One region of the Acidovorax sp. GW823-FHT01C06 genome, then DNA from elsewhere that is predicted to be linked to it. Evidence: predicted binding sites of a transcription regulator. Region 1 holds the regulator's gene; each other region holds the start of a gene.
The links. The regulator LexA, encoded in region 1, represses DNA repair genes until DNA is damaged. The targets are predictions, from matches to a motif close to ACTGTATNNNNATACAGT.
Positions count from the first base shown of each region.

Region 2: recA (recombinase RecA) is a predicted target of LexA. The motif match lies at 1,968-1,985, and genes of this name have one in related genera.
Region 3: AC1RCS_RS06220 (DNA topoisomerase IV subunit B) is a predicted target of LexA. The motif match lies at 1,731-1,748, and genes of this name have one in related genera.

Region 1 is NZ_JBXAKN010000003.1:7,114-10,381, forward strand. It holds gene AC1RCS_RS08195 (D-2-hydroxyacid dehydrogenase family protein) at 1-183, opposite strand, end outside; gene AC1RCS_RS08200 (hypothetical protein) at 447-944, opposite strand; gene lexA (transcriptional repressor LexA) at 1,101-1,775, opposite strand; gene AC1RCS_RS08210 (asparaginase) at 1,859-2,815, shown strand; gene AC1RCS_RS08215 (hypothetical protein) at 2,835-3,254, shown strand.
Region 2 is NZ_JBXAKN010000006.1:155,631-158,898, forward strand. It holds gene argC (N-acetyl-gamma-glutamyl-phosphate reductase) at 1-178, shown strand, start outside; gene recX (recombination regulator RecX) at 286-750, opposite strand; gene recA (recombinase RecA) at 834-1,907, opposite strand; gene AC1RCS_RS14440 (MarR family winged helix-turn-helix transcriptional regulator) at 2,050-2,538, shown strand; gene AC1RCS_RS14445 (Clp protease N-terminal domain-containing protein) at 2,584-3,084, opposite strand; gene AC1RCS_RS14450 (helix-turn-helix domain-containing protein) at 3,102-3,268, opposite strand, start outside.
Region 3 is NZ_JBXAKN010000002.1:152,645-155,912, reverse strand. It holds gene AC1RCS_RS06235 (class I SAM-dependent methyltransferase) at 1-45, opposite strand, end outside; gene AC1RCS_RS06230 (hypothetical protein) at 126-296, opposite strand; gene AC1RCS_RS06225 (MFS transporter) at 324-1,541, opposite strand; gene AC1RCS_RS06220 (DNA topoisomerase IV subunit B) at 1,782-3,268, shown strand, end outside.

The sequences.
Region 1 (3,268 bases):
GCGCGTGATCTGTGTGCGCTCCCGCACCAGAACGATGATGTCGGCATCCTTCAAGCGGACAGAAAGCTGCCCAAGTCCTTTGACGGTGTTGGTGTAGACCTTGGCGGTGTACGCGTCGAGCCGGGATGCGCAGTGCAGCTTGCGGACTGCGTCCTGGTAGTCGTCGAGGATCACAATGTTCATCCCGATATTGTGCCTTGGTGGCGCAACCGGCATTCACCGGGCCGCCGTCCTGGGGCATCAAAGTACGAGGCTTTTGGTGACGGAGTGTTGGCGCATCCCGCAAAACGCTGCCGCCCATGGCAGGACGGGGCGGGGCCGTGCCATCGCTCCCCGGCCGTTTTTCTCACGCCCGCAGATCCATCTCTTTCGAGAAGGAACGCCACACGCCAACGAGGACCGTGCCGTTGGCGCCGTTGGCCCGTGATGAAGGAAGTATCTTGGTCTCAAGAGGCCTGAAGGGCTCCCTCGCAGGCCACCATGCGGTCCAGTTCCGCGCACACGTCGGCCATCCTGCCGGCGATCACCAGCCGGCCTGTGCCGGGGGCTGAGATCCTGCGCAAGACCTTGGCGGTCCGGCGGCCCGATCCATCGGTGGGCCGCGGTGCTGCGCAGGCGCTGCGGCTTCCTGCGGGCGGTACCGGCATCGCGGGCGGTGCTCTGCGGGTGGCGGCCTGCCGCCCGGGGCCTTCGGCGGGGGGCGTCTGGGGCGTGTTGACCGTGAAGGGCCAGTTGCCGCGCAGCGGACGTGGGCCAGGGAGACCCTGCGGGCGGTGGATGCTCCTGGAGCCGGCCGTGCCCCGGCCGTCGCTGCGGTCCGTGCCATCGTGGTGGGAACGGGGTGGGGGCGAACCTGCCGCAGACGGCATCGCGAGCGCGGCGGTCGAGTGAAACCAGCGCGTCAGCGAGCGCAGCGGCACGGAGAAGGCGGAAAAGGTGGTCAAGGCAATTCCCATGTGAAAACTCCGAAGGTCGGGGGTTGGACATAGGCAGGATTGCAAATTGAACCCGCACCGCAGGGCTGGCGTGCCGGTTTGCCCGGCACACCAAACGCCCGCCACCTGCAATGCGGTAGTGAATGGACCAGCAGCCGGGACCGGCTACATCAGCATGGTGTTGCGAATGAGGCCTACCGCGAGACCTTCGATTTCGAAAGGTTCGCCAGGCTGTACCACGATGACCGGGTAGTCCGGGTTTTCAGGCAGCAGCTCGATGGCCGTGGCGGTGCGCCGCAGGCGCTTGACCGTCACGTCGTCTCCCAGGCGGGCCACGATGATCTGGCCGTTGCGCGCCTCGCGGGTGGACTGCACGGCCAGCAGGTCGCCATCCATGATGCCGGCATCGCGCATGGACATGCCACGCACCTTGAGCAGGTAGTCGGGCTTGTGCTGGAACAGGCTGTTTTCCACGCTGTAGGTCTGGTCGACGTGTTCCTGCGCGAGAATGGGCGAACCCGCCGCCACACGCCCCACCAGGGGCAGGACCAGCTGGGAGAGCCCGGGAATGGGCAGGTGGAACTGGCTGCCGCGCGCTGCATTGATGGAGCGCAGCGTGTCGCTGCGCAACCGGATGCCCCGCGATGTGCCGCTCACCAGTTCGATCACGCCCTTGCGTGCGAGGGCCTGCAGATGTTCTTCTGCCGCATTGGCCGACTTGAAGCCCAGTTCAGCCGCGATTTCGGCGCGGGTGGGAGGCGCCCCTGTGCGTGCAATGGCGGTCTGGATGAGGTCCAGGATCTGTTGCTGGCGGGCCGTGAGTTTCGGGTTGTCGAGCATGGTGGTTTCCGGTGGAGGCGGCTACAGTGACGGACAACTGTTTTTTAATCCAGTAACTGTATTTTTCACCAGTTTTTCGGAGTATGCAAGTGAGTGGGCAAAAAATTGTGGTTTTGGGCACTGGAGGAACCATTGCCGGCACGTCGGCACAGGCGGGCGACAACATCGGGTACACCGCCGCGCAGGTCGGGGTGGAGCAGCTGCTGGTAGCGGTCCCCGGATTGCAGGAGGCGGCCGGTGGCATGCTCGTGGCGGAGCAGGTGGCTCAGATCGACAGCAAGGACATGGATGGCGGGGTGTGGCAGGCCCTGGCGCTGCGCTGCGCCCACCACCTCCAGGACGCCTCCGTGCGCGGGGTGGTCATCACCCACGGCACCGATACGCTGGAGGAGACGGCCTGGTTCCTGAACCAGGTGCTGGATACCCGGCTGAAACCCGTGGTGCTGACCTGTGCCATGCGCCCGGCCACGGCGCTCACGCCCGACGGGCCGCAAAATCTCCTGGATGCCGTGGCGGTCGCGGTGGCTGCGGGTGCCCGCGGCGTGCTCGCAGTGGCCGCTGGCGAGGTCCACGGCGCACAGCAGGTCCAGAAGGTGCATCCGTACCGTGTCCATGCGCTCAGTTCGGGCGAGGCCGGGCCTTTGGGGTGGGTGGAGGAGGGCGCCATTCGCCTTGCGCAGGATTGGCCGATACCGCCCGCCAAGCATGCGTGGGGTGCTCTGCAAAATATAGCAAATGCAGCGGCCTGGCCCCGCGTGGAGGTGATCATGAGCCACGCGGGCGCCACGGGCGCCATGGTGGATGCGCTGGTGCGTGACGGCGTCCAGGGGCTGGTGGTGGCATGCACCGGCAACGGCACCATCCACCACCTTCTGGAAGCCGCATTGCTGCGCGCGCAGGAGGTGGGCGTGCGGGTGGCCCGGTCCACGCGCTGCGCCGAGGGGCGGGTGCTGCCCAAGCCTGGTGACCTGCTGCCTGATTCCGGCGGGCTGCCGCCCCTGAAGGCCCGGATCTCGCTGATGCTGGACCTGATGCGCTGAGCGCGAAGGCTGTCCGGTGTTGTTTGCAGCCCTCAAGACACACGCCTGGGCCTACCCGGCGCTGGAAGTGGTGCACATCGTTGGCATTGCCCTGCTGTTGGGCAACCTGGTGCTGCTGGAGTTGCGCGTGTTTGGCCGGGGGGCGGCGCTGCCCGTCAAGGACCTTGCGCGGCTCAGCCTGTCGCTGGCATTGTGCGGCTTTGGCCTGGCGGCGGCATCGGGCCTGCTGATGTTCGCCACCCAGCCTTCCGAGCTGCTCGCCAGCCGCGCATTCACCTTGAAGATGCTGCTGTTAATGCTTGCGGGCTGCAACGCCGCGTGGTTCCATGGGCGTGGATCGCTGGCGCGCCTGGACGCCCTGGCCCGGGTGCAGATGCTGGCGTCCACGCTGATCTGGCTGGCCGTGGTGGTCTGTGGCCGCTGGATCGCCTATCTGTGACCTGACAAGGAGAG
Region 2 (3,268 bases), on a different contig from region 1:
CGCCACGGCCGACGGCAAGCTGGATGCGACCGCGCTGAACGACACCAACAAGCTGGAGCTGCGCGTGTTCGCCAACGAAGAGTACCGGCACGCGGTGCTGATCGCGCGCCTGGACAACCTGGGCAAGGGCGCCAGCGGCGCGGCCGTGCAGAACCTGCAGCTGATGCTGGGCCTCTGACGGCGGAGATAGGTGTGGGGACAACAGGCGGCTCTGGAGCGTGGCCGCCTGTGCTGTCTTCTGGGTCCCGGGGCCTTGGGGCGCCGCCCCTGCCCGCGTGACCGGCCCTAGATCTCGCCCTGGATTTCCGGCGCTTCGCCACGCACGACGCGCCGGGTGATCTCGCCCGAAAACCCGCGTGCGGTCAGAAAGCGGACTTGCCGCGCACGTTGCTGCGCATCGTCCGCCACGGCGCCAAACTTGCGCAGCCACAGTGCATGGGCGCGTGCCCATTCGCTGCCTTTGAGTTGGTCGAGGGCGTGCTGAACCGCCTCGGGGCCGATGCCCTTGGCGTGCAGCTCCTGCCGTATGCGCTGGGAACCCAGGCGGCCCGCGCGCTGGTGCAGCACGGATTCCACCACCCGGGCCTCGCTGATGAAGTCGCGCGCCTGCAGGTCTTCCAGCAGGGCCTGCAGGTCGTCGCCCTCCTGCACATGCGGCGCGAGCTTGCGCCGCAGTTCAGCGAGCGAGTGCTCGCGCTGGCTCAGCAGCCGCAGCGCCCGCCCCTTGAGCGAGAGCGTGGTGAACCCCATGGCCTCTTCTTTGCTTTCAATTCAATAGCTGCCAGCGCTTGTCAATCAAGCGCTGGAAGGCAATCTGGCTTGAATTGTGGCGGTCATTCGGCCGCGGCGGCAGGGGCCTGCAGCGCGTCGGGCAGCAGCGCAATGCCCAGGCCCTCGCGCACCTTGTTCTCGATCTCGCGGGCAAGGTCGGGGTTCTCGCGCAGGAACTCGCGCGCGTTGTCGCGGCCCTGGCCGATCTTCTCGCCGTTGTAGGCGTACCAGGCGCCCGACTTCTCCACGATCTTGGCGGTCACGCCCATGTCGATGATCTCGCCCTCGCGGCTGATGCCCTCGCCGAACAGGATGTCGAACTCGGCCGTCTTGAACGGCGGCGACACCTTGTTCTTGACCACCTTGACCTTGGTTTCGTTGCCGATGGCCTCGTCGCCCTTCTTGATGGTGCCGGTGCGGCGGATGTCCAGGCGCACCGAGGCGTAGAACTTGAGCGCGTTGCCGCCGGTGGTGGTTTCGGGGCTGCCGAACATCACGCCGATCTTCATGCGGATCTGGTTGATGAAGATGACCATGCAATTGGTCTTCTTGATCGTGGCCGTGAGCTTGCGCAGCGCCTGGCTCATCAGGCGGGCCTGCAGGCCGGGCAGGGCGTCGCCCATCTCGCCTTCGATTTCGGCCTTGGGCGTGAGCGCGGCCACCGAGTCGATGACGATCAGGTCCACGGCGCCCGAGCGCACCAGGCTGTCCACGATCTCCAGCGCCTGCTCGCCGGTGTCGGGCTGGCTGATCAGCAGGTCGGACAGCTGCACCCCGAGCTTCTGGGCGTATTGCACATCCAGGGCATGTTCCGCGTCCACGAACGCGCAGGTGCCGCCCTGCTTTTGCATCTCGGCAATCACCTGCAGCGTGAGCGTGGTCTTGCCCGAGGATTCCGGGCCGTAGATCTCGACCACGCGGCCGCGCGGCAAGCCGCCCACGCCCAGGGCGATGTCCAGGCCCAGCGAGCCGGTGGAGACCACCTGGATGTCCTCGATCACTTCGCCTTCACCCAGGCGCATGATCGTGCCCTTGCCGAATTGCTTCTCGATCTGGGCGAGCGCGGCGGCCAGGGCCTTGGCCTTTTCGGTGTTCACGGGCAATGCGGGGTTGGTGCCTTTGACTGCGACGTCCATGAGAAAACTCCTTGAGAAACAATGGGTTGGGTGCCTGCACCGCTCTGCGGTTAATCACAGGCTGGATGCTTGAACAGTAGTTTATGCGAGTCGTCGCGGGGCATTCAAGCTCAATTTAGTCAGTTTGCCTGACAATGTGCGGATGCCTGATATGCCTCTTCCTTCACCCGCCGAAGAGGGCTGGCGCCAGACCCACCTGGGCCGCCTGTTCGGCCACGCCATGCGGCGCTTCGACGCGCGCGTGCTGCAACTCATGGCGCACAACGTGGAGGTGCCGCTGGCGCTGTCCAACCTCGCGGCGCGCGACCAGGTGAGCGCCGCCCACGTGCACATCACGCGCCACCTGGCGCTGCAGGGCGACCGGCTGACCGACCTGGCCCAGCGCGCGGGCATGACCAAGCAGGCGATGGCCAACCTGGTGGACCAGTGCGAGGCCTGGGGCCTGGTCACGCGCGAGGCCGATCCGCTGGATGCGCGTGCGCGCCGCGTGTGCTTCACGCCCACGGGCCTGGCCTGGCTGCAGGCGTTTCGCGATGCCGTCGCGCAGGCCGAGGCGGAGTTCCGGGCGGAGGTGGGCAACGACGTGGCCACCGTGGTGGCGATCGGGCTGGAGGCCTATGCGGGCGGCTAGGCTGCTGCACGGTCATCCAGGCGCCCCGGGGTGTGGGCCTGGCCTTCAGGCGCGCGGGGCGCTCTCCTGCCGCGCGGCGTGGCTCAGCGCGTGGGGGTCCAGCCGCAGCGCGCGCAATGCCCGCGCCGCCACGCCCTGCGGCGTGGCCGCGATGAGCGCCACCACGTGCGCACCCAGCAAGGGGCCGGGCTGGCCCTTGCGGGCCTCCGCCAGTGCCTGGATGAGGCCCTCGCCGGAGGGCTGCGCGCGGTAGATCCCGGCCTGCGGCGCACAGGGTGCGGCGGGCGGCATTTCGGCATCAATGCCGATCTGCGCCAGCGCATCGCGGTACTGCTGTTCGATCGCGGCGGGCAGGGCGTCCGGGTTCGCGCCAACGCGCGCGAAAGCGCGGCGCGCGGAGCCGTCGGGCAGCTCGATGGCGGCCAGCAGGAAGTGCTCCACGCCCGGTTGCGGCTGGCCCCGGGCGCGGGCGTGGTGCTCGGCGCGCGTGCACAGCCGGTGCAGGGTGCGCATGTCGTTCAGGCGCTGGCGGATGTGTTGCAGCATGGGTAGGAGTCCTTCCATCATCCAGGGTGGGCGGGGCGCGTGGCCTGGGGAGAGAGCCGCTTGTGCGCCGCCTGCTTGCTGACGCCCAGGGCCTGGGCAATCTGCGCCCACGACCACCCCCGCTCCAGGGCGGTGGCCACGGCCGCCGCCTCCAGCCGGTCGGCCATCAGGCGCAAGGCCACCA
Region 3 (3,268 bases), on a different contig from region 1:
GGACCAGCGGCGGACCCAGTCGGAAGCGGCTTCGTTACCGTGCATTTGCTATTGAAAATATAGCTATCAGCGCTTATTCATCAAGCGCTGGCGGCCAAAAAGACTTGAAAGTGGATGGCGCGAGCTCAGAAACACGCCCACATCTGGTCGGCCAGCATCACCATGAAGTCCGGCACCGTGTACATGCCAAACACCGCCAGGCACAGCACCACGGCAACTGTCCAGGCCAGCCAGCGCCAGGCCCGTGGCATGCCGTGGCCGGGCGAGGTCGAGGGGGCGCTGCTGGCGGTGGACATGGGGATGTTCGGATGCAAGGGCCGTGTTCAGGCGGGCTGGGCGGCGCCGCGCGGGATGGGGCTTTCCCGGACCGGCAGGTTCACCAGCCCGGCAAACACCCCCAGCGCGATGGCGATGTACCAGACGATATCGTAGCTGCCCGTGGCGTCATACAGATAGCCGCCCAGCCACACGCCCAGGAAGCTGCCGATCTGGTGGCTGAAGAACACGAAGCCGCCCAGCATCGACAGGTGCTGCACGCCAAAGATCTGCGCGATGGTGGCGTTGGTGGGCGGGATGGTGGACAGCCACAGCGTGCCCATCACGGCCGAGAACACATACACCGACAGCGGCGACAGCGGCACGAGCAGGAACACGGTGATCACCGTCGCGCGGGCAAAGTAGATGAAGGCCAGGATGAACCGCTTGGGCATGCGCTGGCCGAGGGTGCCGGCCACGTAGGTCCCCAGCACGTTGAACAGGCCGATCAGCGCCAGCGCGTAGCTGGCCACCTGGGGCGACAGGCCGTGGTCCTTCAGGTAGCTGGGCATGTGCACCCCGATGAACACCACCTGGAAGCCGCACACGAAATAACCGGCCATCAGCAGGTTGAAGCTCGGGTAGCGGAACGCCTCGCCCAGCGCCTGCACGATGGTCTGCTCGCGCTTGGGCGGCGCGGCGCCCTTGAAGCCCGGCTCCCGCAGGCCAAAGGCCAGCGGCACGATGAGCAGCACGGCCATCGACAAGGCCAGCAGCGCCTGCTGCCAACCCAGTCCGGCGATCAGCCAGCCCTCCACGGGCACCATGAGGAACTGGCCGAACGAACCTGCGGCCGCCGCCACGCCCATGGCCCAGGATCTGCGCTCCGGCGCGATCTGGCGGCCCAGCACACCGTAGATCACGGCGTAGGTGGTGCCCGCCTGCGCGGCGCCGATCAGTACGCCGGCCGTCAACGCAAACAGGGTGGTCGTGGGCGACAGCGCCATGCCCGCCAAACCCAGGCCATAGAGCACCGCGCCGCCGATGAGCACGCGGAACGCCCCGAACCGGTCTGCCGCCATGCCCGCAAAGATGCCGATCAGGCCCCAGGACAGGTTCTGGATGGCGATGGCCAGCGCGAACGACTGGCGGGTCCAGCCCATCTCCTGCGTGATGGGCAGGAGCCAGAGCCCGAACCCATGGCGGATGCCCATGGACAGGGTCACGATGGCCGCGCCGCACGCGAGCACCTGGAACATGGACAGTTTGGGAGGATTCATATGCATGCGCAGGAATGTAGCGAGATTGGGCGAAACGCGCTGATACACCGGGGACCAATACAGTTGGCAGCGGGGTCGCCGCCAGGCCTGCTGCGCGGGACCGTCCTTTGTGTTGCAACCCGCCCCCAGCCACTCTGTCTGCCGCCGCCGCCCCCGGGCCTGGGGGGCCCGGAGCACGCTGCCAGTGTTGTCATGACTGTTTTTTCATCCAGCTATTGCGCTGCTGCCGCACTACAATCCGCCGCTATGTCTGCCAAACCGTCTTCCGTGTCCACCAGTAGTGACTATTCCGAAGGGTCGATCCGCGTGCTCAAGGGCCTGGAGCCCGTCAAGCAGCGCCCGGGCATGTACACCCGCACCGACAACCCCCTGCACATCATCCAGGAGGTGCTGGACAACGCCGCCGACGAGGCGCTGGCCGGCCATGGCAAGAAGATCAAGGTCACGCTGCACGCCGACGGCTCGGTGAGCATCGAGGACGACGGGCGCGGCATCCCCTTCGGCATGCACCCCGAGGAAAACGCGCCGGTGATCGAGCTGGTCTTCACCCGCCTGCACGCGGGCGGCAAGTTCGACAAGGGCAAGGGCGGTGCCTACAGCTTCTCGGGCGGCCTGCACGGCGTGGGCGTGAGCGTGACCAACGCGCTGGCCACCCGCCTGGAAGTGAGCAGCCACCGCGAAGGCAAGGTCGCCCGGCTGGTGTTTTCGGCCGGCGACGTGGTCGAGCCCCTGGTGACCCGCGCGCTGGAAGCGGGCGAGCGCAAGCAGGGCACGACCGTGCGCGCCTGGCCTGATGCCAAGTATTTCGAGTCGAGCGCGCTGCCCATGGGCGAGCTCACCCACCTCTTGCGCAGCAAGGCGGTGCTGATGCCCGGCGTGTCCGTGACCCTGGTCAACGAGAAGACGCGCGACACCCAGACCTGGCAGTACAAGGGCGGCCTGCGCGACTACCTGATGCAGACGCTCAGCGGCGACCCGGTGATCCCGCTCTTCGAGGGCGAAGGCTATGCCGACCGCAACAACGAGAGTTTTGCCGAGGGCGAGGGCGCCTCCTGGTGCGTGGCCTTCACCGAAGACGGCCAGCCCATGCGCGAGAGCTACGTCAACCTGATTCCCACCAGCGCTGGCGGCACGCACGAAAGTGGCCTGCGCGACGGCCTGTTCAACGCCGTCAAGAGCTTCATCGAACTGCACAGCCTGCTGCCCAAGGGCGTCAAGCTGCTGCCCGAAGACGTGTTCGCCCGTGCCAGCTACGTGCTCTCGGCCAAGGTGCTCGATCCTCAGTTCCAGGGCCAGATCAAGGAGCGGCTGAACTCGCGCGACGCGGTGCGCCTGGTCAGCGGCTTCGTGCGCCCGGCGCTGGAGCTCTGGCTCAACCAGCACGTGGACTACGGCAAGAAGCTGGCAGAACTCGCCATCAAGGCCGCGCAGACGCGCCAGAAGGCCGGCCAGAAGGTCGAAAAGCGCAAGGGCTCGGGCGTGGCCGTGCTGCCCGGCAAGCTCACCGACTGCGAAAGCCGCGACATCGCCCACAACGAAGTCTTCCTGGTCGAGGGCGACTCCGCCGGCGGCAGCGCCAAGATGGGCCGTGACAAGGAAAGCCAGGCCATCCTGCCGCTGCGCGGCAAGGTGCTCAACACCTGGGAGGTGGAGCGCGACCGCCTGTTTGCCAACAACGAAATCCACGACATCTCGGTGGCGATTGGCGTGGACCCTCACGGCCCCAACGACAC